DNA from 3 places in the Chelatococcus sp. CO-6 genome. Region 1 is predicted to be linked to each of the others. Evidence: predicted binding sites of a transcription regulator. Region 1 holds the regulator's gene; each other region holds the start of a gene.

Region 1 (10,491 bases):
GGCGCCCGTCGGTTCGGTCTCTCCTCGGACGAGGCCCAGGCGCGGCTGAGGCGGCGCCACGCCGCGGAGGCACGGTTCCGTGCCTATGGCATCGGCGCCATCGCGCTCGCGGCGATCTTCCTCGTCGTCCTGATCAGCGACGTCGTCGTCAAGGCGATGCCGGCCTTCACCGAATATCGCCTGACGATGACCGTGACGCCGACGCTGGAGCAGGTCTCCAGCGACGGCACGACCGATCCGCAGGCGCTGCGCAGCGGCGACTACGACGCGGTGCTGCGCGCGGGCCTGCAGGAGCTCTTCCCGCAGGTCACGACGCGTGCCCTGCGCCGCAAGCTCAACAACGACCTCCTGTCCTCCGGTGCGGCCATAACGCTGCGCGATCGGGTGCTGGCCGATCCCGCCGTCATCGGCCAGCCGGTGACGATCGAGGCGCTGTTCGATGACGCGGCCGACCTCTATCTCAAGGGCCTGATGACCGGGCGGCGCGAGAGCGCCGGCCAGGGGCAGGCGCAGGTGACGCTCGACGGCGAGGACGTGGTGCTGACGAGCTCGGCCCCCGACTTCGCCCGCGCCCTCGCCGAGGTCAAGGAGAGCCTGCGCGAGGAGGCGGCCGCCGACCGCCGCGAGGCCGCGCGGCTGACCGCCGCGGCGGCCGATGTCACCGGTGACCAGCGCGAGGCCCTTCAGAGGCGCATCGCCGACCTCGAGGGTGAAGCTGCTGCCGCCGAAGCGCGCGCTGCCGCGGCGGATGCGCCCGAGCGGCTGACGGCAGACCTGCCCTCGAAGCTCGTCTTCATCAACGGCGGCATCGTCAAGCTGACCGAGATCAGTGCCTCCGAGGCACGCGGCACGGTGCTCGTGCCGCTGGCCAACACCGACGCCGTGGCCGCCGGCCGGTGGGACATCCTCACCCTGACCCAGCCCGAGGCCAACCGCCGCCTCGACGACCAGGTGGTCGCCTGGCTCGAGGACCTGAAGCAGCGCGGCATGGTCGCGTCGCATTTCGCCAGCCGCTTCTTCACCTCCGGCGACAGCCGCGAGCCGGAGCAGGCGGGCATCCTCGGGGCCCTCATCGGCTCGGCGCTGACCATGCTGGTGACACTGGTCCTGTGCCTGCCGATCGGCGTCGGCGCCGCTGTCTATCTCGAGGAATTCGCACCGAAGAACCGGCTGACGGATCTCATCGAGGTCAACATCAACAATCTCGCGGCCGTGCCCTCGATCGTCTTCGGCCTGCTCGGCCTCGCGATGTTCCTCAACTTCTTCGGCCTGCCGCGCTCGGCGCCGCTCGTCGGCGGTCTCGTGCTCGCCCTCCTGGTGCTGCCGACGATCATCATCGCGAGCCGCGCCGCCCTGAAGTCGGTGCCGCCGTCGATCCGCGAGGCAGCGCTCGGCATCGGCGCCTCGCACCAGCAGGCGGTGTTCCACCACGTGCTGCCGCTCGCCATGCCCGGCATCATGACGGGGACGATCATCGGCATGGCGCATGCGCTCGGCGAAACCGCGCCCCTGCTCCTCATCGGCATGGTCGCCTTCATCGTCGACGTGCCGGGCTCGATCACCGACGCGGCGACGGCGCTGCCGGTGCAGATCTACCTGTGGTCGGACCTGCCGGAGCCGCTGTTCCAGGCCAAGACGGCCGCCGCCATCCTGGTTCTGCTCGCTTTTCTCTTTATCATGAACGGGCTCGCCATCCTGCTGCGCCGCCGCTTCGAGCGCCGCTGGTGAGCCGCGTCCCGAGCCGAAGGGAGTTCTCTATGATGACGACGATGCCGAACATCGAGCTGGCCAAGGCCACGGCGGCCGAAGCCGCGGACGAGGCGGTGACGAAGGTCGTCGCCCGGGACGTCAACGTCTACTACGGCGACAAGCACGCCCTGCACGATGTCTCGATCGACATTCCCGAGAAGGCGGTGACGGCCTTCATCGGCCCGTCCGGCTGCGGCAAGTCCACCTTCCTGCGCTGCATCAACCGGATGAACGACACGATCCCGATCTGCCGCGTCAGCGGCCGCATCGAGATCGACGGCAGCGACATCTACGACCGGGGCCTCGACCCGGTGCAGCTGCGGGCGAAGGTCGGCATGGTGTTCCAGAAGCCGAACCCCTTCCCCAAGTCGATCTACGAGAACGTCGCCTACGGGCCGCGCATCCACGGGCTCACCAGTTCCAAGGCCGACCTCGACGAGGTCGTCACCATGAGCCTCAAGCGCGCCGGCCTCTACGAGGAGGTGAAGGACCGCCTCACCTCGCCGGGCACCGGCCTCTCCGGCGGGCAACAGCAGCGCCTGTGCATCGCCCGCGCCATCGCCGTCAATCCCGAGGTCATCCTCATGGACGAGCCGTGTTCGGCGCTCGATCCCATCGCCACCGCGAAGATCGAGGAGCTGATCGACGAGCTGCGCGAGAACTACACCATCGTCATCGTGACGCACTCGATGCAGCAGGCGGCGCGCGTCTCGCAGCGCACGGCCTTCTTCCACCTGGGCAAGCTCGTGGAGGAAGGATCGACGGAACAGATCTTCACGGCCCCGCAGGACAAGCGGACGCAGGACTACATCACCGGGCGCTTCGGCTGAGGCCGCCGCAGGAACAAGGATTGCCGACGATGACCGATCATATCGTCAGCTCGTACGACGTCGAGCTCGACACCCTGCGCAGCAAGATCGCCGAGATGGGCGGCATCGCCGAGAAGATGCTGGGCGACGCGACGATGGCCCTGGTGCGGCGCGATGCGGCCCTCGCCCAGGCGGTGATCGCCGTCGACGAGCGGCTCGACGCCCTGCAGCACGACGTCGAGGAGCGCGCCGTGCTCACCATCGCCAAGCGCCAGCCGATGGCGGTGGACCTGCGCGAGATCGTCTCCGCCATCCGCGTGGCAGGGGACATCGAGCGCGTCGGCGACCTCGCCAAGAACACCGCCAAGCGCGTCGTCGCCATCAGCAACGAGATGCAGCCGCAGAAGATCGTCGGCGGCGTGCAGCACATGAGCGACCTCGTGCAGGCCCAGCTCAAGGACGTGCTCGACGCCTATGCGCAGAAGGACACGGCCCGCGCGCTCGACGTGTGGCAGCGCGACGACCGCATCGACGCGCTCTACACCTCGATCTTCCGCGAGCTCCTGACCTACATGATGGAAGATCCGCGCAACATCAGCTTCTGCACGCATCTCCTGTTCCTCGCCAAGAACATCGAGCGCATCGGCGACCACACCACCAATGTCGCCGAGACCATCCACTATCTCGTCACCGGCAAGCCGCTCGCCGCCGAGCGGCCGAAGAGCGACGAGTCGAGCTTCACCACGGTGCCGGTCGCCGGCCAGCAGTAAGCGTCGATCACGCGTAACGGAAGGACCGATGGGACCTCGTATCCTCATCGTCGAAGACGAAGAGCCGCTCACACTCCTCCTGCGTTACAACCTCGAGGCCGAAGGCTACACCGTCGACGCCGTCGCCCGCGGCGACGAGGCCGAGGTGCGCCTGCGCGAGCAGGTCCCGGACCTCGTGTTGCTCGACTGGATGCTGCCGGGCCTATCCGGCATCGAGCTGTGCCGGCGCATGCGCGCCCGGCGCGAGACCGAGCGGCTGCCCGTCATCATGCTCACCGCCCGCGGCGAGGAGGGCGAGCGCGTGCGCGGCCTCGCCACCGGCGCGGACGACTATGTCGTCAAGCCCTTCTCGGTGCCGGAGCTGCTGGCGCGCGTGCGCGCGCTGCTGCGCCGCGCCAAGCCGGGCCATGTGGCCACCCTCCTCACGGCCGGCGACATCGAGCTCGACCGCGAGACCCGGCGCGTGCGCCGTTCCGGCCGCGAGCTGCACCTCGGCCCCACCGAGTTCAAGCTGCTCGAGTTCCTGATGCAGAGCCCCGGCCGCGTGTTCACGCGTGAGCAGCTGCTCGATGGCGTCTGGGGCCACGACGTCTACATCGACGAGCGCACGGTGGACGTGCATGTCGGCCGCCTGCGCAAGGCCATCAACCGCGCCCGCAAGCCCGATCCCATCCGCACGGTGCGTGGCGCCGGCTATTCCTTCGACGAGACCTTTTCGCACGCGGAGTGAGGGGCGGCGGTGCCGGCCGCCCGTCCGCTTCCTCGCCATCAAAGAAAAAGGCCGGAGCGTCGCCGCCCCGGCCTTTCGTTTATCTTAAAGCCCGCTGCGAGGCTCAGGAGCGCATCACCTTCTTCTCGCGCCGGCGGTCCGCCGCCGGCTGGTAGGCGATGCGCGCATGGTGCGCGCAATAGGGCATGCCGAGCAGGGAGCGGGCGCCGCAGAAGCGGAAGTCCGGCGTCGTCGGGTCGCCCATCGGCCAGCGGCACATGGCTTCCCGCAGCTCCATGATGGTGACGCGCTCGCTCAGCGGCACGACCACCTCTTCCTGCGGCTGGAACTGCTGCTGCGGCACCGCCTCGGTCTCGAGCTCCGGCGCTGCGGCGAGGGCCGTGTTGCCGCGCACGACGGTCTGGCCCGACGGCTGCGCCATGGGATGGCTCGGGCTGCGTGTGGGCGCCGCCTTGCGTGGCCGGGATGCCGCCGGGGCCGCCGACTTGGCGCGGCCGGAGAGGCCGAGCCGATGCACCTTGCCGATGACGGCATTGCGCGTCACGCCGCCGAGCTCGGCAGCGATCTGGCTGGCGCTGAGGCCCTCGGTCCAGAGCTTGCGCAGCAGCTCCACCCGCTCGTCGCTCCAGGTATTGCTCTGATCGCTCATCGCTCTCTCCGCCCGGCTCGTCTCGGCGCGCGCAAGGGAAGCGCGAAAGAGGCTCTCGCCTCGTCGCATCCTGCTGCAGGTAGCGCCGATAGGGAATTGGCCACACGATATGTCGTGGTCTGTGGCTCGGAAACTACAATATGAGGGAAGGCGCGAGCAAGGCTTCGCGCCGGCCGATCTGCGTTTTCCCCAAGATCATGACAGCAATCGGGCGCCGGCTGATCGATCGTATCAATGCGATTGAATTGACAGGCTCCGTGACCCATCTAAAATTGTGGACGGTGCCGCCCCTGCCCGGGCGGCACTTTGATTTTCGGGAAAATCCGAGGCGTCCGGCGGCAGGCCGGCGCCTCATCGCGGAGACGAGAGACGTGACTTCGCCGCTTCTGCAGACCTATGCGCGGGCCGACATCGAATTCGAGAAGGGCGAGGGCGCGTGGCTCGTGACGCGAAGCGGCGAGCGATACCTCGATTTCGGCGCCGGCATCGCAGTCAACGCCCTCGGCCATTGCCATCCGCATCTCGTCGAGGCGCTGACCGCGCAGGCCGGCAAGCTCTGGCACACGTCGAACCTCGTGCGCATCCCCGAGGGCGAGCGGCTCGCCCAGCGGCTGGTCGATGCCACCTTCGCCGACAATGTCTTCTTCACCAATTCCGGCGCCGAGGCGCTGGAATGCGCCATCAAGATGGCCCGGCGCTACCATTCGTCCAAGGGCCAGCCCGAGCGCTTCCACATCGTCACCTTCGAGGGCGCCTTCCACGGCCGCACGCTGGCGACCATCGCCGCCGGCGGCCAGAAGAAATATCTCGAGGGCTTCGGCCCCAAGGTCGAGGGCTTCGACCAGGTCGCCTTCGGCGACTGGGAGGCGCTCGAGGCCGTCGTCGGCCCGCAGACCGGCGCCATCCTCATCGAGCCGATCCAGGGCGAGGGCGGCATCCGCGCCGTTGCGCCCGAGGCGTTGCGTCGCCTGCGCAAATTCTGCGACGAGCGGGGCCTCCTCCTCATCCTCGACGAGGTGCAGAGCGGCGTCGGCCGCACGGGCAAGCTCTTCGCGCACGAATGGGCCGGCATCACGCCGGACATCATGGCGGTGGCCAAGGGCATCGGCGGCGGCTTCCCCATGGGCGCCTGCCTCGCCACCGCCGAGGCGGCGAGCGGCATGACCTATGGTGTGCACGGCACCACCTTCGGCGGCAACCCGCTCGCCATGGCGGTCGGCAATGCGGTGCTCGACGTGGTGCTGGCGCCCGGCTTCCTCGATCAGGTGGCGCAGACCGGCCTGCTCCTGAAGCAGCGCCTTGCTGCGCTCAAGGACAGGCATCCCGGTGTCATCGCCGAGGTGCGCGGCGAGGGGCTGATGCTCGGCCTCAAGCTCGCCGTGCCGAACACGGAATTCGTCGATGCGGCGCGGGCCAACAGGCTCATCGTCATCGGCGCCGGCGACAACGTGGTGCGGCTGCTGCCGCCGCTCACCATCGGCGAGGCCGAGGTGAGGGAGGCGCTGGAGCGCCTAGAGGCGACCGCCGCCGCCGTCGAGGCCGCCCGCTCGGCCGAGAAGGGAGCAGCGTGATGAGCGGCTCCGTGCGTCACTTCCTCGACCTCACCGATTTCACGCAAGGCGATCTGCGCCAGGTGCTCGACGCCAGCGCGGCGTTGAAGGCCGGGCGCCGCAAGGGCCAGCCGCCGAAGGAGAAGCCGCTCGCCGGCAAGGTGCTGGCGATGATCTTCGACAAGCCGTCGACGCGCACGCGCGTGTCCTTCGACCTTGCCATGCGCGAGCTCGGCGGCGAGCCGCTGATGCTGACGGGCAAGGAGATGCAGCTCGGCCGCGGCGAGACCATCGCCGATACGGCGCGCGTCCTCTCGCGCTATGTCGACGCCATCATGATCCGCATCCTCGACCACGAGGCGATGCTGGAGCTCGCCCGCCATGCCGACGTGCCGGTGATCAACGGGCTGACGAAGCGTTCGCATCCCTGCCAGATCATGGCCGACGTGCTGACCTTCGAAGAGCATCGCGGCCCGATCAAGGGCCGCACCGTCGCTTGGTCGGGCGATGCCAACAACGTGCTCGCCTCCTGGGTGCACGCCGCGGCGCGGCTCGATTTCACGCTCAACATCGCGAGCCCGCCGGAGCTCGCCCCGCCCGAGGAAGTCATCGCCTTCGCCCGGCGGGAGGGCGCGCGCGTCAATGTCACGAGCGATCCCTTCGCGGCGGTGGACGGCGCCGATGCCGTCGTGACCGACTGCTGGGTGTCCATGGGCGACGAGGACGAGGGCCGCCGCCACAACCTGCTCAAGCCCTACCAGGTCAACGGCAAGCTGATGGGCGCCGCTGCCAAGGGCGCCATCTTCATGCACTGCCTGCCGGCGCACCGGGGCGAGGAGGTGACGGACGAGGTGATGGACGGGCCGGCTTCGGTCGTCTTCGACGAGGCGGAGAACCGCCTCCATGCACAAAAGGGTATTCTGGCTTGGTGTCTGGGAGCAATCGCGTAATGGACATGGCTGCGCCGCCGGCCGGCGACGACCGCGTCCTGCCCTTCGCGGTGGAGGGGCTCGACGTGCGCGGCCGCGTGGCCAGCCTCGGGACGAGCGTCGACACGATCATCGCGCGCCACGACTATCCTGCCCCCGTCTCGCGCGTGGTCGGCGAAGCCGTGGTGCTGACGGCGCTGCTCGGTTCGGCGCTCAAGCTCGACGGCCGCTTCCAGCTGCAGACGCGCAGCGACGGGCCGATCGACATGGTCATCGTCGATTTCGATGCGCCGGGCCGGCTGCGCGCCTGCGCCCGCTTCGATGCCGGGCGCCTCGAGGCGGCCATCGCCGAGCGCGCGACGGCGACGGGCGACCTCATCGGCCACGGCCATCTCGCCCTCACCATCGACCAGGGCGGCGACATGAACCGCTACCAGGGCGTGGTGGCGCTCGAGGGGCAGAGCTTCGAGGAGGCGGCGCACCAGTACTTCCGCCAGTCCGAGCAGATCCCGACGCTCGTGCGCCTCGCCGTCGGCGAGGCGCTGGGCGGCGGCGACCATGCCTGGCGGGCCGGCGGCCTCATGGTGCAGTTCCTGCCGCGCTCGGCCGACCGGATGCGCCAGCCGGATCTCGATCCCGGCGATGCGCCCGAGGGGCACGATCCGGCGGCCGGGCCGGACGAGGACGATGCCTGGGTCGAGGCCAAGCTCCTCGTCTCCACGGTCGAGGATCACGAGCTGCTCGATCCGACGCTGACGCGCGAGCAACTGCTCTACCGCCTCTTCCACGAGCGCGGCGTGCGCGTCTTCGAGCCGCAGCCGGTCGAGGAGAGCTGCCGCTGCTCGTCCCACCGCATCCTCGCCATGCTCAAGCGCTTCTCGCCCGAGGATCGTGCCGACATGGTGGGGGACGACGGCCGCATCGGCATCACCTGCGAATTCTGCTCGCGCCATTACGACATCGATCCGGCGGATGTCGCGGAGGAAGCCGATGCCGGCTGACGAGCGCGGACGTCCGCGGGGCACGGACGGCTATGGCGAGAACGCCGAGGTGCTGGTGGCCCGTTACGAGAGCCTGTCGTTCCTCGACAACCATGCCGACATCCTGCACCTGCTGCCGGCCGCGCCGGCGCGCGTCGTCGATATCGGCGCCGGCTCGGGCCGGGACGCGGCGGGCTTCGCCCGCCTCGGCCACGAGGTCGTCGCCGTGGAGCCGACGGCGGAGATGCGCAGCCGCGGCGAGGAACTGCACCGCGACGTCGCCATCACCTGGCTCGACGATTGTCTGCCGGACCTCGCGGGGCTGCGGCCGATGGGCCCTTTCGACGTCGTCGCCATGACCGCGGTGTGGATGCATCTCGATGCGGCGGAGCGCGAGGCGGCCATGGCCGTGATCGGCAATCTGGTCGCGCCGGGAGGCCTCCTCGTCCTCTCCCTGCGCCATGGCCCGGTGCCGCCCGGCCGCCACATGTTCGCGGTGACGGGCGACGAGACAGTCGCCCTTGCCGCAAGGCACGGCTTCGAGCAGGTTTTCCGGGCGCAGGTCCCGAGCAAGCTCAGCCAGCCGGGCGTGAGCTGGACCAAGCTCGCCTTCCGCAAGCGGCGTGGCTGACGCCGTCTATTGCGCGAGGCTGCGCGCCAGGTCGCGCATGAAGGCGGCGCCCGCCTCCAGTTCCGCGAGCGTGATGTACTCGTCCGCCTGATGCGCCCGGTCGATGGTGCCCGGCCCGCAGACCACGGTGGCGATGCCGGCGTTCTGGAAGTGCCCGGCCTCCGTGCCGAAGGGCACGGTGATGGTGCGGTTGCGGCCGGCAAGGCGCAGCGCCAGCGTCTCGGCGGCCGAGCCTGTGTCGGGCCTGAGGCCGGGAACGGAGACCTCGCACAGGGTTTCGATGCGGCTCGCCGGCGCCGTGCGCCGCATGCGCGCGAGGACCGTCTCGGATACCGCGGCGAAGCGGCGCGGGATCTCCTCAGGGTCGAGATCCGGCAGGCCGCGGAACTCCCAGTGGAAGGTGCAGTTGCGCGCGAGGATGTTGCGCGCCGTGCCGCCGGCGATGGTGCCGATGTGGATCGTCGTATAGGGCGGGTCGAAACGGCCGGACGCGTCGCCGCGCGCCACGAAGTCCTCGGCCATGCGGTTGAGTTCCGCCACGAGGTCGCAGGCGGCCATGACCGCGCTCGCGCCGAGCTCGGGCTTCGAGGAATGCGCCTCGACGCCGTGCACCTGCGTCTCGAAGGTCACGACGCTCTTGTGCGCATCGGCCACCTCGAGGCCCGTCGGCTCGCCGACGAAGACGGCGCCGGGCAGCGGCAGGTCCTTGCCGAAGCAGGCGATGCCGTCGACCACGCCGAGGCAGGTCGTTTCCTCGTCATAGGAGAGGAAGATGTGGATCGGCCGCTTGAGATCCGCGGCCAGGAACTCGGGCACGAGGGCGAGCGCCAGCGCGCAGAAGCCCTTCATGTCCACCGCGCCGCGGCCATAGGCGCGCCCGTCCGCGACGCGCAGGCTGTAGGGATCGCTCGTCCAGGCCTGGCCGGCCACGGGCACGACGTCGGTATGGCCGGAGAGGACGACACCGCCGGGCACGGCCGGGCCGATGGTGGCGAGCAGCGCCGCCTTGTCGCCGGTGGCGTTCGGCAGGCGGATGTACGGCACGCCCCAGCCGTCGAGATAGGCCGCGACGAATTCGACGAGCGCGAGGTTGGACTTGGCGCTCTCGGTGTCGAAGGCGACGAGCCGCGCCAGCATGTCGAGAGGGGAAAGGCGCGTGCCGGTCATGCGGGGCCCGATCGGTTGCTGCTGCGAAGGATCAATGCATGACCCGCCGCACATAGGGGCTGTCCAGCGGGAACAGCGGGATATCCACGGGAAAACGCTCGCCGCGCTGCGTGATCATGTCGTAGGAGCCCGTCATCGTACCGTGGGCCGTCGAGAGGGGGCAGCCGCTGGTGTAGGTGAAGCTCTCGCCCGGCTCGAGGATCGGCTCCTCGCCGATGACGCCGGGGCCGTGCACCTCCTGGGAGCGGCCCTCGCCGTCGGTGATCGTCCAGTGGCGCGTCTTGAGCTGCACGGTCTCGGCGCCGAGATTGACGATCTCGACCGTGTAGGCCCAGAAGAAGCGGCTTTCGCGCGGCGAGGATTCGTCCTCGAGGAAACGCGGCTCGACAGTGACGCGAATTCCCTTCGTTTCGGCCCGGTACATCTCGCAGCTCCGTGAACGTCGCAAACGGACAACGCCCCGTCCGGCGTGGTAAGCGCTAACGGGGCCGAGCGTCAATCGCCCCGCGCGCCGGGGAGGCAGCACG
Region 2 (10,491 bases), 1.3 Mb from region 1:
CACGCCTGGCAGATGCCGGGCGACGAGTGGGACGCGATCTCGCTCAACTACACCTCGGGCACGACCGGCGACCCCAAGGGCGTCGTCTACCACCACCGCGGCGCCTACCTGCTCGCGATGGGCAATGTCGTCACCTGCGGCATGGGGAAGCATCCCGTCTATCTGTGGACGCTGCCGATGTTCCACTGCAACGGCTGGTGCTTTCCCTGGTCCATCTCGGTGGTCGCCGGCACGCATGTGTGCCTGCGCCAGGTGCGCGCCGGCGCCATGTATGCAGCGCTCGCCGAGCATGGCGTCACGCATCTGTGCGGCGCGCCCATCGTCATGGCGACGCTGCTCAATGCGCCCGACGCGGACAAGCGCGATTTTCCCCAGAAGGTCTCCTTCTTCACCGCCGCCGCGCCGCCGCCCGAGGCGGTGCTCGCCGCCATGAAGGACGCCGGCTTCGACGTGACCCACCTCTATGGCCTCACCGAGACCTATGGCCCTGCCGTCGTCAACGACTGGAACAGCGCCTGGGACGACCTGCCGATGGGCGACTATGCGACGAAGAAGGCGCGCCAGGGCGTGCGTTACCTCGTGCTCGAGGGCCTCGACGTGCGCGACCCCGAGACGCTCGCCCCCGTGCCGGCCGACGGCGAAACGCTCGGCGAGGTCATGTTCCGCGGCAACGTGGTGATGAAGGGCTATCTCAAGAACAAGGCCGCCACCGACAAGGCCTTCGCCGGCGGCTGGTTCCACTCCGGCGACCTCGGCGTCAAGCACCCCGACGGCTACATCCAGCTCAAGGACCGCTCGAAGGACATCATCATCTCCGGCGGCGAGAACATCTCCTCCATCGAGGTCGAGGACGCGCTCTACAAGCACCCGGCGGTGCAGGCCGCCGCGGTCGTCGCCAAGCCGGACGAGAAATGGGGCGAGACGCCCTGCGCCTTCGTCGAGCTGAAGCCCGGAGCGGAGGCGACGCCCGAGGAGTTGATCGCCTTCTGCCGCAGCCGGCTCGCCGCCTTCAAATGCCCGCGCTACGTGGTCTTCACCGAGCTGCCGAAGACCTCGACGGGCAAGATCCAGAAGTTCCGCCTGCGCGAGATGGCCCGCGAGGTCTGAGGAGGCCGCCGGCCCAAATGAAAACGGCCACCCTCAGGGTGGCCGTCGTGCCGGTTCAGCCGGCAGATCTGTCAATGTATCGATTGCGATATCGTCGTATGACGCAAGCGCTCCATCTCGTCCTTCAACTGCAGCTTCTTGCGCTTGAGTTCCGCGATCTTGAGCTCGTCAGCCGAGGGGCTGGCCTGCACCGTTTGGATCTCCCGCTCAAGCGCTTCGTGCCGCTTTGCGAGCTCGGCCAGATGGGCGTTCAAAGACATCGCTTTCCTCCTTCGGATCACTCCGACGACAGAACTGTGACACAGCATTGTGGCGGAGTCGAAGCAGATTCCGCCATCAGCGGCGCACCGGCGGCGAGCAGTGGGCAAGCCACCCTTTTTGCACGGGCTCGGCTTGCCGAGCGTGCGGCCACGCCGCATACTTCGCGCTCCCGTCATTCACCGGGCCGATGCCCCCGGGCAGCGCCATGATGACTATTGATATCGACGACGAAGACGAACGCCAGCAACTGTTGGGCGAACTCAATCGCCTGCGCGAGGAGCACCGCGACCTCGATGCGGCGATCGCGGCGATCGAATCCGTCGGCCCCGCCGACCAGTTGCAGATCCAGCGGCTGAAGAAGCGCAAGCTCATCCTCAAGGACCGCATCACCTTTCTCGAAGACAGGCTGACGCCGGACATCATTGCGTAGCGACAGTCGGCAGCCGGCAGTCGCGCGGGCATCACCTCGCCGCAACCGGAAGCAACCTCGTGTCCCGGACGCATGCAGCGAGAGCGGAATGCGATCCGGGACCCAGCGCAAGAAACTGCCGAAGGCGCGGTGTGAATAGGCCCCGGCTCAGCACCGCATCATTTCATGCTGCGGTGCGTCCGGGGCACGAGCGTGCGCAGGGTTGAAGCGCAGGCACGCCGCGACCCTACCCCGCCGCGTTTGCCGGACGCATGCAGCGTCGGCGAGACGCGAGAGCGGAGCCGATTGCCGATTGCCCACTGCCCGCCTGTTACTGTATGCCCCGCGCGGAAGGCTTTTTCGCAGGATCATCAATGACGACGCACACGCCGGTCGCCATCGTCATGGGCAGCCAGTCGGACTGGGAGACCATGCGCCACGCGGCGGAGACGCTGGCCGCGCTCGACATCGCCTACGATGCGCGCATCGTTTCCGCCCACCGCACGCCCGAGCGGCTTTTCGCCTTCGCCAGGGGCGCGCGCGACGAGGGCTTCAAGGTGATCATCGCCGGGGCCGGCGGCGCGGCCCACCTGCCGGGCATGGTCGCCTCGCTCACCCCGCTGCCGGTCTTCGGCGTACCGGTGCAGTCGAAGGCCCTGTCGGGCCAGGACAGCCTCCTGTCGATCGTGCAGATGCCGGCCGGCATTCCCGTCGGCACGCTCGCCATCGGGCGGGCCGGCGCCGTCAACGCCGCCCTTCTCGCCGCCGCAGTCCTCGCCCTCTCCGACACGGCGCTCGCCGCACGCCTCGACGACTGGCGTGCCGCCCAGAGCGCGGCCGTTGCCGAGCGGCCGCAGGATGACTGACGCGATGCTCGCCCCCGGCTCCACCATCGGCATCCTCGGCGGCGGCCAGCTCGGCCGCATGCTGGCGCTCGCCGCCGCCCGCTATGGCCTCAAGGCCCATATCTACGCGCCCGATCCCGACAGCCCCGCCTTCGAGGTGGCGGCCCGCCACACCGTCGCCCCCTACGCCGACGAGGGGGCGCTGGTCGGCTTTGCGGCGAGCGTCGACGTCGTCACCTACGAATTCGAGAACGTCCCTGCCGATACGGCCCACATCCTCGAATCGCACGTGCCGCTGCGCCCCGGTGCGCGGGCCCTCGCCGTGGCCCAGGACCGGCTCGAGGAGAAGACCTTCGTCAGCAACCTCGGCATCGCCACCGCCCCTTTCCGCGCCGTCTCCAACGAGACGGACCTGCGCGCCGCCCTCGCCGCCCTCGGCCGGCCGGCCGTGCTCAAGACGCGCCGCTTCGGCTACGACGGCAAGGGCCAGGTCATCATCAGGACGGGCGACGACCCGGCGGCCGCGCTCGGCGCCATCGGCCACGTGCCGGCGATTCTCGAAGGCTTCATGCCCTTCTTGCGCGAAGTGTCCGTGGTGGCGACGCGTGGCCTCGACGGCAGCGTCGCCGCTTACGACCTGTGCGAGAACGAGCACCGCGACCACATCCTGCACATCACGCGCGTGCCCGGCACCCTGCCCGCGGACCTGTGCGACGAGGCGCGCGCCATCGCCGGGCGCATCGCCACGGCGCTCGACTATGTCGGCACGCTGTGCGTCGAGATGTTCGTCGTCGAGACGGACGGCGAACCCCCGCGCCTTCTCGTCAACGAGATCGCACCGCGCGTGCACAATTCCGGCCATTGGACGATCGAGGGCGCCAAGACCTCGCAGTTCGAGCAGCATATCCGCGCCGTCTGCGGCTGGCCGCTCGGCTCGGTCGCGCTCGTCGGGCCGGTGGAGATGACCAACCTCATCGGCGACGACATGGCCGCCTGGCCGGAGCTCCTCGCCGAGGAGGGCGCGCATCTGCACCTCTACGGCAAGGCGACCGCCCGGCCCGGTCGCAAGATGGGCCACGTCACCCGCGTCAAAACCTGAGGTGGAGACCGGTTTCCGGCGCCGGACCTGTGGACAGGCGCCATCCGATCTGTTATCCACCCTGCCACGGTTGTGGCGCGCCGTTCGCGCCATTACGGCGTTTCGCCACTCACCACGAATTCAAAAGCGGGAAGACGACGCGTGCAGGTTCTCGTTCGCGACAACAACGTTGATCAGGCGCTCCGTGCGCTGAAGAAGAAGATGCAGCGCGAAGGCATCTTCCGGGAAATGAAGCTCCGCGGCCACTACGAGAAGCCGTCGGAGAAGCGCGCCCGCGAGAAGGCCGAGGCCGTCCGCCGCGCCCGCAAGCTCATGCGCAAGCGCCTGCAGCGCGAAGGCCTGCTGCCGAGCAAGCCGAAGCCGACCCGCTGAGGGGCCGCCGCAGCGGGGGCGCCTCTCGCCTCCGGCATCGCGGCATTGGCGTATCATCACGGGGTCCGGGCCCCGGCAGCGCAAGCGCCCTCCTCGCGGATGGGCGCTTTGTTTGCATGTGCCCGCCGTCCCGCCTCTCGGGGAGCGCCAGCGAGGTCCCGGCCGCGCCGGGGCGTTCACGCTCCTGCCTCACTTGTGTCCCAGAACCGGCACGCAACAAACGATCAACATGTTCGGGGTGGAGGATTGACGTGAACGAACGGGGGAAGTCGGCCTCTGGCGCCATCCTGTCGGCGACGACGCTCGGCCGCGGCCTGCTGCCGCTTGCGGTGGCACTGGCCCTGGCCGGCTGCGAGACGGTGGGCGGCGTCGGCGGCTCGCGCGGCGTGGCGGAGTTCGTGCAGGACAATACGGACGCGAGCAAGACCAACCTCGCCTCGCTGTCGGAGGTGATCCGGGCCAACCCGAACGATCCCCAGGCCTATAACGCCCGCGGTGCGGCCTATGCGCGCTCCGGCCGCTATAGCGACGCGATGAGCGACTTCAACCAGGCGATCAAGCTCGATCCGAATTTCGCCGCGGCCTACACCAACCGGGCGCTGTCGCTGCGCCAGACCGGCCGGGACGACCAGGCGCTGGCCGACTTCAACCGTGCCATCCAGGCCGACCCCAATTACGGCCCCGCCTATCTCGGCCGCGCCAATCTGCTGCGCGTCAAGGGCGACTTCAACCAGGCGCTGGCCGATCTCTCCAGGGTCATCCAGCTCAACCCCGAATCGGCCGAGGCCTATCATGCCCGCGGCCTCGTGCACCAGCGCCAGGGGCAGAACGAGCTCGCCATCGCCGACTTCCGCTCGGCCATCGACCGCAACCCCTTCGCCGGCGCGCCCTATGCCGCGCGCGGCCAGAGCCTCGTCGCCGTGGGCAAGTACCAGGAGGCGATCGAGGACTTCAACGCCGCCCTCAACGCCGACAACCGCAATGCGGTGGCCTGGGCGTGGCGCGGCGTCGCTTTCGAGCGCCAGGGCGACCGCGCGCAGGCGACCGAGTCGTACCAGCGGGCGCTGTCCATCGACAGCAGCAACCAGGTGGCGCGCGAGGGCATGTCCCGCGTTGGCGGCGGCCTCGCGCTGTTCCGCTGATCCCCCTACCGCCGGCCGGCCTCCTGCTGCGCCGGAACGGTCAGAACATCCGTGCCGGCGACCCTCCCTGCGAGGGTATCGGCGATGAAGCGCTGGATGTGCGGCACCGCGCCATGGTCGAAGAGATCGACATGGCCACCGTCGACAAAGCGGACGAAGCGGCGCGCCGTCACGGCAAGGCCGAACAGCGCTTCGCCATGGGCGAAGGGGATGACACCGTCGCGCATGCCGTGCAGGATGAGCATCGGCACGCCGATGCGGCCCACGATCTCGTCGCTGCGGAACTGGTCGTTCATGAGCAGCGACACCGGCACGAACGGATAGATGCCTGAGGCCACCTTGGCCGTCGACAGGTAGGGCGCCTCGAGGATGACCCCGGCCAGCCGCTGCTCGGCCGCAAGGCGCACGGCAACGCCCGTGCCGAGCGATTCGCCATAGGCGAAGAGCCGTTCCGTACCGAAACGCTCGGCGGCATAGGCATAGGCCGCCGCGCCGTCACGGTGCAGGCCCGCCTCGCTCGGCCGGCCGGTCGACCCGCCATAGCCCCTGTAGCTGACGGCAACGAGGCCGGTACCGTCCGCGACCAGCTGCCGGAAGCGGCTGACGCGGAAGGCGAGCGCGAGATTGCCCGCATTGCCGTGGAAGAAGACGAGCACCGCCCTGTTCGGCGCCGGCGGCACCACCCAGGCATTCAGGCTCTCGCCGTCGCTCGTCTCGAGCTGCACCTGCTCGAGCCCCGGGATGGCCGCCACGCTGCCGTCGATCGGCGCGGCGTCGGCGGGAAACAGCAGGTCGCGCTGGAAGACGACGAGCCCCGCCACCATCAGCCCGTAGACGACGGCGAACAGCGCAGTGGCGTTGAGCGCGACCTTGATCATGTCTGCGCCATATCACGAGCAGGCCTGCAGCCGCCAGCCACGGCCTCGTGAGGCGCGCCCAGGAAAAAGGCCGCCTCGCGGCGGCCTTTCCGATGTCCGTTGCAAGAGCGCGCCTGTCAGTCCAGCGCCTTGACGATCTCCTCGACCATCTTCTTGGCGTCGGCGAAGAGCATCATGGTGTTGTCCTTGAAGAACAGCTCGTTCTCGACGCCGGCATAGCCCGAGCCCATGCCGCGCTTGACGAAGAGCACGGTCTTCGCCCTCTCGACGTCGAGGATCGGCATGCCGAAGATTGGCGAGGCCGGGTCGGTCTTGGCCGCCGGGTTCGTCACGTCGTTGGCGCCGATGACGAAGGCGACATCCGCCTGCGCGAACTCGGAGTTGATGTCCTCGAGCTCGAACACCTCGTCGTAGGGCACGTTGGCCTCGGCGAGCAGCACGTTCATGTGGCCCGGCATGCGGCCCGCCACGGGGTGGATGGCGTATTTGACCTCGACGCCCTCGTGCTTGAGCTTGTCGGCCATCTCGCGCAGCGCGTGCTGGGCCTGCGCCACCGCCATGCCGTAGCCCGGCACGATGATGACCTTGCTCGCGTTCTTCATGAGGAAGGCGGCGTCGTCGGCCGAGCCCTGCTTGATGGGCCGCGCCTCGGTCTCGCCGGCTGCCGCCGTCGCGCTCTCGCCGCCGAAGCCGCCGAGGATGACCGAGATGAACGAGCGGTTCATCCCCTTGCACATGATGTAGGACAGGATGGCACCCGAGGAGCCGACCAGCGCGCCCGTGATGATGAGCGCGAGGTTGCCCAGGGTGAAGCCGATGCCGGCCGCCGCCCAGCCCGAATAGGAGTTGAGCATCGACACGACGACGGGCATGTCGGCGCCGCCGATCGGGATGATGAGCAGCACGCCGAGCGCGAAGCTGACGAGCGTGATCAGCCAGAAGACGAGGCGGCTCTCCGTCAGCACGAAGAGGACGATCAGCACCACGAGCGCCACGGCGAGCGCGATGTTGATGGCGTGCCGGCTCGGCAGCATGATCGGCTTGCCGCTCATGCGCCCGTCGAGCTTGAGGAAGGCGATGACCGAGCCGGTGAAGGTGATGGCGCCGATGGCGACGCCGAGCGCCATCTCGACGAGGCTGCCACCGTGGATGGTGCCGACCTGGCCGATGTCGAAGGCCTGCGGCGCATAGAGCGCGGCCGCCGCCACCAGCACCGCCGCCATGCCAACCAGCGAGTGGAAGGCCGCGACCAGCTGCGGCATCGCCGTCATCGGCACGCGCTTGGCGATGACCGCACCCGTGCCGCCGCCGATGGCGATGCCGACGATGACGAGCAGCCACGCGAGCCCGCCCGCCGGCGGATGGCCCACCAGCGTCGTCACGATGGCAAGGCCCATGCCGATCATGCCGTAGAGGTTGCCCTGCCGCGACGTCACCGGATGCGACAGGCCGCGCAGCGCGAGGATGAAGAGGACGCCCGCGGCGAGGTAGAGAAGGGTCGAGAGATTGGCCGACATTCGCTCAGCCCTTCTTCTTGTACATGGACAGCATGCGCTGCGTGACGAGGAAGCCGCCGAAGATGTTCACGGAGGCGAAGATGAGGGCGATGAAGCCGAAGATCCGCGCCCACACCGGCCCGTCGCCGAGCACCGGCGCCGTCTCGACGCCGACGGCGAGCAGCGCGCCGACGACGATGACGGAGGAGATGGCGTTGGTCACCGACATCAGCGGCGTGTGCAGGGCCGGCGTCACCGACCAGACCACGTAGTAGCCGACGAAGACCGCGAGCACGAAGATGGCGAGGCGGAACACCGTCGGGTCGACGGCGCCGCCCGTCGCGGCATGGGCGGCGGCACCCAGCGCCGCGGCCGCCTGATCGGCATAGCTCTGTGCGGCTTCGGCCGCTTGTCTGGCGACGTCGGCCGCCGCACGGGCCTGTTCGAGCGCCTGTTCCGGCGTCAGGTTGGCCATGGCTCGCTTCCCCCTGCTGATCCTCGCCCCGGACGGGGCCTGTCGGACTGTCTTAACCCTGCGGCTGGAAGGCCGGATGGACGACGGCGCCGTCGCGCGTCAGGCAGGTTGCCTTGACGAGTTCGTCGTCCCAGTTCACGGCAACGGCCTTCGTCTCCTTGCTGACGAGCGTCTCGACGAAGGCGTAGAGGTTCTTGGCGTAGAGGCTGGAGGCCGTGGCCGCGAGCCGCCCCGGCACGTTGAGGTGGCCGACGATCTTGACGCCGTTGTGCACCGCGACCTCGCCGGGCTTCGCCAGCTCGCAGTTGCCGCCGCGCTCCACCGCGAGATCGACGACGACCGAGCCCGGCTTCATCGATTCGACCATCGCCTTGCTCACGAGCTTCGGCGCCGGCCGGCCCGGAATGAGGGCGGTGGTGATGACCACATCCTGCTTGGCGATATGCGAGGCGACGAGCTCCGCCTGCTTCTGCTTGTAGGCGTCCGACATCTCCTTGGCGTAGCCGCCGGCCGTCTCCGCCTGCTTGAATTCCTCGTCCTCGACGGCGATGAACTTGGCGCCGAGCGATTCCACCTGCTCCTTCGCCGCGGGGCGCACGTCGGTCGCCGTGACGACGGCGCCGAGGCGCCGGGCGGTGGCGATGGCCTGCAGGCCCGCGACGCCAGCGCCCATGACGAAGACACGTGCGGCCGGGACGGTGCCCGCCGCCGTCATCATCATCGGGAAGGCGCGGCCGTATTCCGCTGCCGCGTCGACCACGGCGCGATAGCCGGCGAGGTTCGCCTGCGAGGACAGGACGTCCATCACCTGCGCGCGGGTGATGCGGGGCATCAGCTCCATCGAGAAGGCGGCGACGCCGGTCTCGGCGAGGCCCTTCACGGCGGCCTCGTTGCCGTAGGGGTCCATGATGGCGATGACGAGCGCGCCCTTGTTGACGCCCTTCAGCGCCTGAGGCTCCGGCCGCCTGACGGCGAGCACGATGTCGGCGCCCTTCACGGCCTCCGCCGCCGTCTTGGCGATGGTCGCCCCGGCGGCCTCGTAGTCCGCGTCCGTGACGCCGGAGGTGAGCCCCGCTCCGGCCTCGACCGCGACGGTCGCCCCGAGCGCCGTGAACTTCTTCACCGTCTCCGGCGACGCGGCCACGCGGCTTTCGAGATGAGCCGTCTCCTTCGCAATCGCGATGCGCATTGTTTCCCCCCGGGAACAAGGCCATCCCGCCAGGGCAGGGGCCGATCGTGATGAAAACCGCGGGGCCCGGCCGGGCCCGCTGTCAGAGCAGGAAGATCGCCAAGAAGACGAAGACGAGCACGACCGCGATGGTGGCCCATTTCGAGAAGGTGATGAACGCTGCGTAGGTGCGCTCGTGGGCGGGATAATCCATGTCCGGGTGCCCCCCGGCGGGAACGGCGTGCTTGTGCTCTGCCATGGTAATCCTCGGTATGATCCGGCGTCGTCCGGCTTTACCGCAAGGTGTCGCCGCATGCAACGCGGGCCGCGACAGCGTGGCCCCGTTCATTTGGCGGGCTCTGCTATTAAACCGTTTTAATCGACGCGCAAGAGCGATTCTTCATGCCGGCGCGGAAAGGCCGGCGGCGGACAGGGCCCTGCCCTGCGCCGCCGCGACCGTATCGAGGCTGAAACGGTCGATCTCCGCCTCGAACAGCCGGTGGAAATTGAGCTCCGCCTTGAGGTGCAGGAAGACCGCCCCGAGGCCGATGGCCGCCCGGTCCATGAAGACGAACTCGCGCGGCACGCGCACCGGCCCCTTCTCGCGCAGCGCCTGCTTGACGCGCCAGGCCTCGCGCCGGCCGTATTCGCCGGGCGCCACGCCGTCGGCGATCGTGCGCACCCGGTCGTCCAGCAAGGGGCCGTAGATGAAGCGCGCCCACAGGTTGAGCACCTCGATGAGGTCCTTGCGCAGGCCGCGGAAGCCCCAGGTCTCGTAGGCCGCGACGACCCGGTCCGGCTCGTCGTCGCGCAGGCCCTGGTAGAGGTCCACCACCCCGCCCACGAAGCGGGCGGGGAAGATGCGGATGCAGCCGTAATCGAGCAGGTTGATGCCGGCGGCGTGGCCCGCCGCATCGTCGAAGACCGTGTAGTTGCCGAGATGCGGATCGCCGTGGATGACGCCGAAATGCGAGAAGGGATGCCACCAGGCCTTGAACATGGCCGTGGCGAGGCGATTGCGGGTCTCCAGCGGCGCCTGCTTGTAGTCGAGGATCGGCCGCCCCTCCAGCCAGTCGAGCGTGAGCAGCCTCAGCGTCGACAGTTCCGCCCACACGCCCGGCACCCGCACCTCCGGCACGTCGGCGAGCATGTGGGCGTAGAGCGCGGCATGGCGCGCCTCGCGCCGGTAGTCGAGCTCCTCGCGCAGCCGCGCGCCGATCTCTTCCTGGATCTCGGCCG
Region 3 (10,491 bases), 2.1 Mb from region 1:
GGCGGCGTCGCCCGCCGCCAGCCTCTGCATGCTGCGGCCGAGGCCGTCGAGGGGCGCGACGATGCGGCGGTCGAGCCAGAGCAGCGTCAGCCCCGCCGTGACGAGGCCGCCGAGGAAGGCGAGCACAAGGCCGCCGAGCAGCATCCCCGTGAGCCGCGCGATCTCGGCCACCGCGTCGGCAGAGGCCGTCTCGGCCGCGGTCCGCATGTCACGGGCGAGCGTGCCGGCCTCCGCCACCGCCGCCTCGAGCGCCGCGGCGGCACCTGCCGCCCGCTCGCCCGCACCGGCCTTCTGTGTCACGAAGCCGTAAAGCTTGGCGCGCTCGCTCTCGGCGGCGCGCAGGAGATTGCGCGACGAGACCCCGAATTCGCGCAGGCGGGCCCCCGCCATGTCGAGCCGGTCGATGAAATTCGAGATCCGGTCGCGCAGCGCCTCGAACCCGGCCGCGTCGTTGTCGCCGAGGAAGGCGATGGCGCCCGCGGCGATGGCCGAGGCCTCCTCCCGCAGGCGCGCCACGGCCGCCGCCTCTGCCTCTCCGCCGGCCGCCGACAGCGCCCGGGCGATCGTTTCCGTCGCCGCGAGAAAGTCCGTCACCGTTTGCGGATAGACCTCGTCGAGATCATCGAGCGCCCAGCGCGACACCACGGCATCGCGTGCCCGCGGCCCGAGCGTGCCGCTGATCGCGGCGACACGCGCGACGTCGTCGGCAAAGGGTGTATCCGCCGCAAGCGCCGCCAGCCCCTCGACGGCACCCGCGAGGCGCGCGAGCTCCGGGTCGATCAGCGCCTCCGGAGCGCGCCCGAAGGCGCCCTCGGCGGTACGCACGCGCAGCACCATCTGCTCGAGGTCCGACACATAGCCCGCCGCCCCGCCGACGACGCGCATGAGCGCCCCGGTCTCGCCGGCGAGCCGCGCCATGTGCGACACCGTGGCGCCGACGACGGCGAGCACCAGACCCATGCCGACCACGATGAACAGCGCGATCGGCGTCGAAACGCGCAAATTGATCCTGCTTCTCAGCGATAATGTCGCCACGCCTGCCCCCGAATCCCCTTTTGTGCAACGCACACGTTGTGGAGATCCGGCATTGCGGAACGGTTACCCTTACATGAAATTTCTGTGACAGGCCTTTGTAATAGAAGTCGTTTCCAGTTCCCCGAGCTTATTTGCCGGTCTGAATGACGGGCTCGCGGCCGACGAGGCGGGAGAGCTGCTTGACGCGGTTGAGCAGACGGTCGCTCGCCAGCGCGGCAAGATCGCCCGGCAGCGCCAGCACCAGCTTGCCGCCGTGCCCCGTGATCGGCGCCCGCGGCAGGACCCCCGGCATGGCCGCCGAGACGAGATAGGCGACCCGCATGGCACCGCCGAGGATGCGCGCCCGGTCGATCATCCGGGTCGTCACCAGTTCGCGGATGCGCGGGCTGATGTCGTCCACCGACAGGCCGACGTGGCGGAAGAAGACCGACAGGGCCAGGAAGGCGCGGCCGGGATGGTCGACGCCGACGAAGGCGGCATGGGCGATGATGTTGAGCCCCTGCTCGCCGCGATAGTCGGGATGCGCGCGCCAGCCGATGTCGGCGAGGAGGCACGCGGCATGGCGCAGGCGGCGCTCCTCCCCCGTCTCGTCGAGGTGGAGCGAGGCGACGAGCTTGTCGGTCCAGCCGATCAGCTCCTCGCCGTGCATCGGCGCGCGCGAGCGCAGCAGGTTGAGCTCGCGCGCCGCGGAGAGCAGCGGATCCATCCGCCGCTCCTCGTTGGACAGCTTCTCGTAGAGCAGCCCCTCGCGCACCCCCTGCGCGGAGATGACGACCGTCCTGGGCTTGCCCTTGCGGATGATCTCTTCGAGCAGCAGCGCCCCGTAGCCGAGCAAGGGCCGGCGGGCCGCCGAGACGGCCTCGATCGATTCGAGCGTTTCCGCATCGACGCGCTCGACGATCTTGGCGAAGTCCGTGACGTCCTTCGGCGCCACCGTATAGCCGTGCATCACGTGCAGCGGATAGCCCTTCTGCGTCATGTGCAGGCGCGCCAGGGCGCGCCAGGTGCCGCCGACGGCATAGAAGGTGCGCCCCTTCAGGCGCTCCAGCGGCTCGGCCCTGGCGAAGGCGTCGCGCACCACCTTCGAGGCCTTGCGGATGTTGCCGCCGGTCGTGTCCTGCAGGGCGAGGCCCCCGAGCGGCAGCGACACCCCCTTGCCGAGCTCGAAGCCGCGCACGTCGATGAGCTCGAGGCTGCCGCCACCCATGTCGCCGACGACGCCGTCGGCATCATGGAAGCCGGACATGACGCCGAGCGCCGAGAGCTGCGCCTCGCGGCTGCCCGAGATGAGCTCGATGGGATGGCCGATCGCCGCCTCGGCCCGGGCGAGGAAGTCGGGCCCGTTCTCGGCATCGCGCGCCGCGGCCGTCGCCAGCACGTGCACCGAGCCGACCTGCATGAGCCCGCACAGGACGCGAAAGCGCGCCAGAGCCCTGAGCGCCTTCTCGACCGCGTCGTCGCGCAGCCGCTTCGTCGTCGTCACGCTGCGGCCGAGGCCGCAGAGCACCTTCTCGTTGAAGATCGGCGTCGGGGCCCGCGTCATGCCCTCGTAGGCGACGAGGCGGACCGAGTTGGAGCCGATATCGACGATGGCCACCGGTGCGCCGACATCGAGCCGGCCCGGGGCACGCAGTTCAGGCAGAGGATCCCTTGGCGAGGGTCCTGGGGCGCGAATCCTTGAGAGACTTTCCACGTCCAGACAGACTCGGGTTCGTCATGAAGTACTGATGAGCGTTGAAGGACTGCTCCCCCTTGCCCGGGATGATGCGCTTGCTCGTCCCATCGGGCAATACAGTCCAGCTCTGCTCGTTGTCCAGCAGATTGGCGAGCATGATCTGCTCGAGGATCTGCTCATGGACCGTCGGATTGGAGATCGGCAGCAGCGCCTCGACCCGCCGGTCGAGGTTTCTCTGCATCAGGTCGGCCGAGGAAATGTAGAGATGCGCCTTGGCGTGCGGCAGCCCGTGCCCGTTGCCGAAGGCGTAGATGCGGCTGTGCTCGAGGAAGCGGCCGACGATGGACTTGACGCGGATGTTCTCCGACAGGCCCGGAATGCCGGGCCTGAGGCAGCAGATGCCGCGCACGATGAAGTCGACCTGCACGCCGGCCCGGCTCGCCTCGTAGAGCGCGTCGATGATCGTCGAATCGACCAGCGAGTTGCACTTGCCCCAGATCTGGGCCGGGCGGCCGGCCTTCGCATGGGCGATCTCCTCCTCGATATGCTTGAGGAGGCGCGCCTTGAGCGTGACGGGCGAGACGGCCATGCGCTCGAGCTCGGCCGGCTCGGCATAGCCGGTGATGAAGTTGAAGATGCGCGCCACGTCCCGCGCGATGACGGGATCGGCCGTGAAGAACGACAGGTCGGTGTAGATGCGCGCCGTGATCGGATGATAGTTGCCCGTGCCCACATGGCAATAGGTGACGAGCTGCCCGCCTTCGCGGCGCACCACCGACGACAGCTTGGCATGGGTCTTGAGCTCGATGAAGCCGAAGACCACCTGCGCCCCGGCCCGTTCGAGGTCGCGCGCCCAGCGGATGTTGGCCTCCTCGTCGAAGCGGGCCTTGAGCTCGACGAGCGCCGTCACGGATTTGCCGGCCTCCGCCGCCTCCGCGAGCGCCTTGACGATGGGCGAGTCGGACGAGGTGCGGTAGAGCGTCTGCTTGATCGCCACCACGTTGGGATCACGCGCCGCCTGCTGCAGGAACTGCACCACCGCGTCGAAGGATTCGTACGGGTGGTGGATGACGATGTCCTTCTGGCGGATGGCGGCGAAGCAATCGCCCCCGTGCTCGCGGATGCGCTCGGGAAAGCGCGGGTTGTAGGGTTTGAACTTGAGGTCGGGCCGGTCGAGCCCGACGAGCTGGCTGAGCTCGTTGAGCGCCAGCATGCCCTCGACCACGAAGATCTCGTCGGTCGTCACGTTGAGCTCGTCGGCGACGAAGGCGCGCAGCCCCTCGGGCATGGCCGCCTCGACCTCGAGGCGGATGACGCTGCCGCGGCGGCGCTGCTTGAGGGCCGATTCGAACAGGCGCACCAGGTCTTCCGCCTCTTCCTCGATTTCGAGGTCGCTGTCGCGGATGACGCGGAAGCACCCCTGCCCCTTCACCGTGTAGCCGGGGAAGAGCTTGGCGGTGAACAGGACGATGAGCTGCTCGAGCGCGATGAAGCGCTGGGCCCCCGTCTCGGCGAAATCCGGCAGGCGCACGAAGCGCTCCACCCGGTTCGGCACGCGGATCAGCGCGTTGAGCGAGCGGTTGTCGCTCTGGCGGAAGAGCGCCAGCGCCACCGTGAAGCCGAGGTTGGAGATGAACGGGAAGGGATGGGCCGGATCGACCGCGAGCGGCGTCAGCACCGGGAAGACGTGGTGCAGGAAATAGTCGTCGAGCCACAGGCGCTCGGCCTTGGTCAATTGCCCGGCGTCGACGAGGACGATGCCATTCTCGAGCAGTTCGTCCCTGAGTTCGCGCCAGCGGCGCTGCTGGTCGCTGGCGAGCACCGACACCTCGGCGCCGATGCGCATCAACTGCTCGGCCGGCGTCAGCCCGTCCTGCGACTGGGTCATGACGCCCGAGCGCACCTGGCCGCGCAGGCCGGCGACGCGCACCATGAAGAACTCGTCGAGATTGTTGGCCGAGATCGACAGGAAGCGCAGCTGCTCCAAAAGCGGATGGCGCTTGTTGGAGGCCTCCTCCAGCACCCGGCGGTTGAACTGCAGCCAGGACAGCTCGCGGTTGATGAAGCGCTCGGACGACTGGCGCAGCGCCTCGGCAGCGGCCGCCTCGGCAGCGACGGCCCCACCCTGGTCGAGCTTCACCGCCTCGCCCTGCCCGCCCGCCGGCTTGATCGCCTCGAGGTTCACCGTCCCGCTCCCTTTAGCTATGTCGTTGCCGCCTTGTCCCGTCCTTGTGCGTCAATTCCAAGACAGACGCATGACGACAGGATGCGCGGCGCACGGCGGCTTCCCGCGCCGCTCCTCAGCCTCCCATCGGCGCGGCCGGGATGCAACCGTCTCGGAGGCGTCAGCCGTCGCCCATCGCGAGCATGTCGAGGACGGCAAGGGCGAGCGGGCGCGTGATGCGCCGGCCGCGGCTCAAGGCCTCCCGGTCGAGGGCGGCGACGAGGCGCTGAGCGGCGGCGAGCGAGCGCTCCATGCGCGGCAGGACGGACTCGACCACGCTGGTATCGACGACGAGCTGCCGGTCGACGAAGAGCTTGACGAGAACGGCGCGCAGGAGCGCCTCGTCCGGCGCGCCGATGTCGACCGCCGGCGACTGGCGCAGGCGTGACAGGAGATCGGGGGTGGCGAGGCCCCAGGCCTCCGGCGCCGTCCGCGCCGTCAAGAGCAGGCTGCGGCCGGTGCTGCGCATGGCGTTGAGAAGGTGGAAGAAGGCATGCTCGTCGAGCGGGCTGCGGTCGCAGTCCTCCACCACGAGCGCCGGCGCGCCGGCGAGCGCCGGCACGGCCGGAAGCGTCACGGCGGCGGCATCGGCGACCCTCGCACCGGCACGCTCGGCCCAGATGGCGGCAAGATGCGTCTTGCCGGCCCCCTCCGGGCCGACGAGGCGCAGGACGGGATGCGGCCAGTCGGGCCAGCGCTCGATCAGGGCATAGGCGGCCTCGTTGCACGGGCTGACGAGGAAATCCTCCGCCCCGTAGCGCGGCGTCAGCGCCAGATCGAGCGGCAGTTGTCGGGGCTTGTCCGTCATGGGCCGGCTCACGCGTCCGTCTCCGGCCGGGGCGGCGGCGGCAGGCCTTCGTCATAGAGCGAGCTCGCCAGGTACTGCCGCACGGCAAAGCGCGCGAGGACGCCGAGCGCCGCCGCGATCGGCACGGCAAGGAGAAGGCCGACGAAGCCGAACAGCGAGCCGAAGGCGAAGAGCGCGAACATCAGCCAGACCGGGTGCAGCCCCACCGCATGGCCGACGAGCTTGGGCGAGAGGATGTTGCCCTCGAAGAACTGGCCGGCGAAGAAGATGGCGAGGGTCGCGCCGATCATGATGTAGTCGGGCCAGAACTGCACGATGGCGACGCCGACGGAGAGCACGAGGCCGGTCAGCGAGCCGACATAGGGGATGAAGCTGATGAGCCCGGCCCCGAGCCCGATGAGGGCCCCGAAGTTGAGGCCGATCAGCGAGAGGCCGACGGCATAGAACGTGCCGAGGATGATGCACACCAGCGCCTGGCCGCGGATGAAGCCGGCGATCGCCCCGTCCATCTCGCGGGCGAGCTGGCGGATGGTGGGCGCGTGCCGGCGCGGCAGCCAGCTGTCGAGGGTCGCGATCATCCGGTCCCAGTCGACGAGCAGGTAGAAGGCGACGACCGGCGTCACGACGAGCAGGGCGAAGACGTTGACGATGGCCTGCCCGCCCGACCACAGCGACTGCAGGAAGGCGCCGAGCCAGCGCGCGCCCTCGGACACCACGTTGCCGAGGGACTGCTGCACGTCCTGCAGCACGGCCGGGCCGCCCAGCCGCTCCAGCAGCGTGCCGCCCTGCTCGGCCGCCAGCTGCTGCAGGCGCGAGACCGTCTCCGGCAGCTTGCCGATGAAGGCGGCGAGCTGGTTGGCGACGATGGGGACGAGCAGGACCAGCGCGACGATGAAGAGGAGGATGAAGAGCCCGAGGATGAGGAGCGTCGCGAAGAGCCGGCTGAGGCCGAGCCGCTCCAGCCGGTCCGCCAGCGGATCCAGCAGATAGGCCAGCGCCAGGCCCGCCACGAAGGGCAGCAGCATGTCGCGCAGCACGTAGAGCCCCGTCACGACGAGGACGAGCGCCACCAACCAGAAGACGACCTGCCGCTGCGCGATCATGCGATATCCCGAGCTGCCGCCGGCAGCGCCTGTTCCTTGCGGCCCCGTACCGGGCGCGGTTACGTGGCCATATGCCGCAGCCACAGAGCGAGATAGGCGCCCGCCGACAGCAGCGTCAAGAGCGCCACGGCCGCGAGCGCAAGATCGTGGACAACGGCGAGATCGAGCCCGAAGGCCCTTGCGCCGAGCACGAGGCCGGCAAAGCCGATCTGCGCGACGGTCGTCATCTTGCTGACCCACAGCGGCCGGATGGCGAGCGGCCGCGCCATGAGCCACGAGAGGACGATCGCCATCAGGATCATGATGTCGCGGAAGACGACGAGGATCGCAACCCACCCCGGCAGGACGCCGACGACGGCGAGGCTCACGTAGATCGAGATGAGCAGCGCCTTGTCGGCGAGCGGGTCGAGATAGGCGCCGAGTTCGCTCTGCAGGCCGAAGCGCCGCGCGAGGAAGCCGTCGACCGCGTCGGAAATGCCGGCGACGGCGAAGAGCACGAAGGCCGCGAGCCACTGTCCCGAACCGATCATGGCGATGACGACGGGCACGAGGATGAGGCGGGCGATCGTGATGAGATTGGGCAGGGTCATGGTGGCAGGTCGTGACGAGGATGCCCCCAATCTAGGCAGCGCGACCGCACTGTGCGAGCCCCGGAAGCACCAAGGGCCCGTGTCGGGTCTTGCACAGCGGCGCCCGGCATCGTACTGCCCGGACTTAAAGAGCGTGCGGCGCGCGCCCCGGAGCCTGGTCACGATGCAGAAGCCCCCGAAGAACGGTCTCACCTATGCCCAGTCCGGCGTCGACATCGATGCCGGCAACGCTATGGTCGAGGCGATCAAGCCGCTGGTGCGCGCAACGAAGCGCCCCGGCGCCGACACCGAGATCGGCGGCTTCGGCGGCCTCTTCGATCTCAAGGCGGCGGGCTTTTCCGACCCCATCCTCGTCGCCGCCAATGACGGCGTCGGCACCAAGGTGAAGATCGCCATCGACACCGGCATCCACGACACCGTCGGCATCGACCTCGTCGCCATGTGCGTCAACGACCTCGTGGTGCAGGGCGCCGAGCCGCTCTTCTTCCTCGACTATTACGCCACCGGCAAGCTCGAACCGGAGGCGGGCGTCGCCATCGTCAAGGGCATCGCCGAGGGCTGCCGCATCGCCGGCTGCGCGCTGATCGGCGGCGAGACGGCCGAGATGCCCGGCCTCTATGCGCAGGGCGACTACGATCTTGCCGGCTTCGCCGTCGGCGCCGCCGAGCGCGGCACGCTCCTGCCCCGGCCCGATATCGGCGTCGGCGACGTCGTGCTCGGCCTCGCCTCCTCGGGCGTTCACTCGAACGGCTTCTCGCTGGTGCGCAAGGTGGTCGAGACCACCGGCCTCGGCTGGGAGGACGATGCCCCCTTCGCGCCCGGGACGCCGCTCGGCCGGGCGCTGCTGGCGCCGACGCGCATCTACGTGCGCTCCGTCCTCGCGGCGCTGAAGGCCGGCGCCGCCGTCAAGGGCCTCGCCCACATCACCGGCGGCGGCTTTCCGGACAACATCCCGCGCGTCCTGCCCAAGGGGCTCGGCGTCAGGCTCGACCTCTCCGCCATCGCGGCTCCGCCGGTGTTCGGCTGGCTGGCCTACGCGGGCGGCATCGCCGAGGCGGAGATGCTGCGCACCTTCAACTGCGGCATCGGCATGGTCGTCATCGCCGCGGCGGAAGAGGCGGAGGCGGTGGCCGGCCATCTCGCCGATGCCGGCGAGACGGTCTGCCGGCTCGGCGAGGTCGTCACGGCCGCCGAGGGCGCCGAGCGGGTGACGGCGACGGGACATCTCGCCCTGTGACCGCCGCCCCGACAAAGAAGCGCGTCGCCGTGCTCATCTCCGGCCGCGGCTCCAACATGACGGCGCTGATCGCGGCAGCCGCCGATCCGGCTTTTCCGGCGACGATCGCGCTCGTCCTGTCCAACCGGCCCGACGCGGCCGGGCTCGCCGTGGCCGCCGAGGCGGACATTCCGACGGCGGTCGTCGACCACAAGCCGCACGGCAAGGACCGCGAAGCCTTCGAGCGCGTGCTGGACGAGACCCTGCGGGCGGCCGGCATAGACATCGTCTGCCTCGCCGGCTTCATGCGCGTGCTGACGCCCTGGTTCGTCGAACGCTGGACCGGGCGGATGCTCAACATCCACCCCTCCCTCCTGCCCGCCTTCCGCGGCCTCGACACCCACGCCCGCGCGCTCGCCGAGGGCGTGCGCCTGCACGGCTGCACCGTGCATTTCGTGGTGCCGGAGCTCGACGCCGGCCCCGCCGTCATGCAGGCCGCCGTGCCGGTGGTGCCGGGCGACACGCCCACGAGCCTCGCCGCGCGCGTCCTGACGCAGGAGCACCGCGTCTACCCGGCCGCCCTCGCCCTCGTCGCCTCCGGCGCCGTCGCGCTCGACGCCGACGGCCGCATCGCCGGCCCGCCGGCAGCGGAACTCTCCGCCCACGAGGCGCTCGTCAGCCCGCCGATCGCGGGGTGAACTCCAGGCACGGCGAGAGTGCCGACCTTCCCCCTCGTCATGGATGGGCCCGGAGCACCCGGCTTGCCAGAGCTGGAGCGGGAGCAATAGTCCCTCTCCCCTCGTCATGGGCGGGCTTGTCCACGCAAGTCGGACTTGTCCGACTTCCGCCACCTGAAGAGACGCGACGCGCAAGCGCGTTGCTATTGCCAGCCACGCCTTCAACGTCGCACAACGGTCAGGGCGTGGATGCCCGCGACAGGCGCGGGCATGACGGGACGGAGCGCTCTCCCCCGGTCATGGCCGGGCTTGTCCCGGCCATCCACGCCTTCAACGTCGCACAACGGTCAGGGCCTGGATGCCCGCGACAGGCGCGGGCATGACGGGACGGAGCGCTCTCCCCCGGTCGTGGCCGGGCTTGTCCCGGCCATCCACGCCTTCAGCGTCGCACAGCGGTCAGGGCGTGGATGCCCGCGACAGGCGCGGGCATGAGGGGACGGAGCGCTCTCCCCCCGGTCATGGCCGGGCTTGTCCCGGCCACGTCTTCAGCGTTGCACAACGGTCAGGACGTGGATGCCCGTGACGGGCGCGGGCATGACGGGACGGAGCGCTCCCCCCGGTCATGGCCGGGCTCGTCCCGGCCCATCCACGCCTTCAGCGTCGCACAACGGTCAGGGCGTGGATGCCCGCGACAGGTGGGGCATGACGGGACGGAGCGCTCTCCCCCCGGTCGTGGCCGGGCTTGTCCCGGCCATCCACGCCTTCAGCGTTGCACAACGTCAGGGCGTGGATGCCCGCGACAGGCGCGGGCATGACGGGACGGAGCGCTCTCCCCCCGGTCATGGCCGGGCTCGTCCCGGCCATCCACGCCTTCAGCGTCGCACAGCGGTCAGGGCGTGGATGCCCGCGACAGGCGCGGGCATGACGGGACGGAGCGCTCTCCCCCCGGTCATGGCCGGGCTCGTCCCGGCCATCCACGCCTTCAGCGTTGCACAACGGTCAGGGCGTGGATGCCCGCGACAGGCGCGGGCATGACGGGACGGAGCGCTCTCCCCCCGGTCATGGCCGGGCTCGTCCCGGCCATCCACGCCTTCAGCGTCGCACAGCGGTCAGGGCGTGGATGCCCGCGACAGGCGCGGGCATGACGGGACGGAGCGCTCTCC

What was found. Region 1 encodes PhoB, which activates phosphate uptake and scavenging genes when phosphate is short. Its sites were predicted from a motif close to TGTCATNNANCTGTCAT; they were not measured.
Region 2: the regulator PhoB is predicted to act here: its motif matches at 1,393-1,409, upstream of AL346_RS03195 (YdcH family protein).
Region 3: the regulator PhoB is predicted to act here: its motif matches at 4,955-4,971, upstream of AL346_RS19760 (RNA degradosome polyphosphate kinase).

Annotation. Positions count from the first base shown of each region.
Region 1 is NZ_CP012398.1:1,976,065-1,986,555, forward strand. It holds gene pstA (phosphate ABC transporter permease PstA) at 1-1,728, shown strand, start outside; gene pstB (phosphate ABC transporter ATP-binding protein PstB) at 1,761-2,579, shown strand; gene phoU (phosphate signaling complex protein PhoU) at 2,609-3,328, shown strand; gene phoB (phosphate regulon transcriptional regulator PhoB) at 3,357-4,058, shown strand; gene AL346_RS09300 (GcrA family cell cycle regulator) at 4,162-4,707, opposite strand; gene AL346_RS09305 (aspartate aminotransferase family protein) at 5,079-6,278, shown strand; gene argF (ornithine carbamoyltransferase) at 6,278-7,207, shown strand; gene AL346_RS09315 (Hsp33 family molecular chaperone) at 7,207-8,187, shown strand; gene AL346_RS09320 (bifunctional 2-polyprenyl-6-hydroxyphenol methylase/3-demethylubiquinol 3-O-methyltransferase UbiG) at 8,177-8,797, shown strand; gene argE (acetylornithine deacetylase) at 8,804-9,964, opposite strand; gene apaG (Co2+/Mg2+ efflux protein ApaG) at 9,996-10,388, opposite strand.
Region 2 is NZ_CP012398.1:651,866-662,356, forward strand. It holds gene AL346_RS03190 (acyl-CoA synthetase) at 1-1,107, shown strand, start outside; gene AL346_RS03195 (YdcH family protein) at 1,179-1,367, opposite strand; gene AL346_RS03200 (YdcH family protein) at 1,574-1,798, shown strand; gene purE (5-(carboxyamino)imidazole ribonucleotide mutase) at 2,152-2,643, shown strand; gene AL346_RS03210 (5-(carboxyamino)imidazole ribonucleotide synthase) at 2,636-3,721, shown strand; gene rpsU (30S ribosomal protein S21) at 3,863-4,093, shown strand; gene AL346_RS03220 (tetratricopeptide repeat protein) at 4,345-5,235, shown strand; gene AL346_RS03225 (alpha/beta hydrolase) at 5,241-6,113, opposite strand; gene AL346_RS03230 (NAD(P)(+) transhydrogenase (Re/Si-specific) subunit beta) at 6,230-7,630, opposite strand; gene AL346_RS03235 (NAD(P) transhydrogenase subunit alpha) at 7,635-8,084, opposite strand; gene AL346_RS03240 (Re/Si-specific NAD(P)(+) transhydrogenase subunit alpha) at 8,137-9,273, opposite strand; gene AL346_RS24480 (aa3-type cytochrome c oxidase subunit IV) at 9,356-9,511, opposite strand; gene AL346_RS03245 (AarF/ABC1/UbiB kinase family protein) at 9,653-10,491, opposite strand, start outside.
Region 3 is NZ_CP012398.1:4,235,238-4,245,728, forward strand. It holds gene AL346_RS19750 (methyl-accepting chemotaxis protein) at 1-1,002, opposite strand, end outside; gene ppx (exopolyphosphatase) at 1,163-2,632, opposite strand; gene AL346_RS19760 (RNA degradosome polyphosphate kinase) at 2,670-4,850, opposite strand; gene AL346_RS19765 (DnaA/Hda family protein) at 5,056-5,742, opposite strand; gene AL346_RS19770 (AI-2E family transporter) at 5,751-6,845, opposite strand; gene AL346_RS19775 (CDP-alcohol phosphatidyltransferase family protein) at 6,905-7,435, opposite strand; gene purM (phosphoribosylformylglycinamidine cyclo-ligase) at 7,599-8,672, shown strand; gene purN (phosphoribosylglycinamide formyltransferase) at 8,669-9,349, shown strand.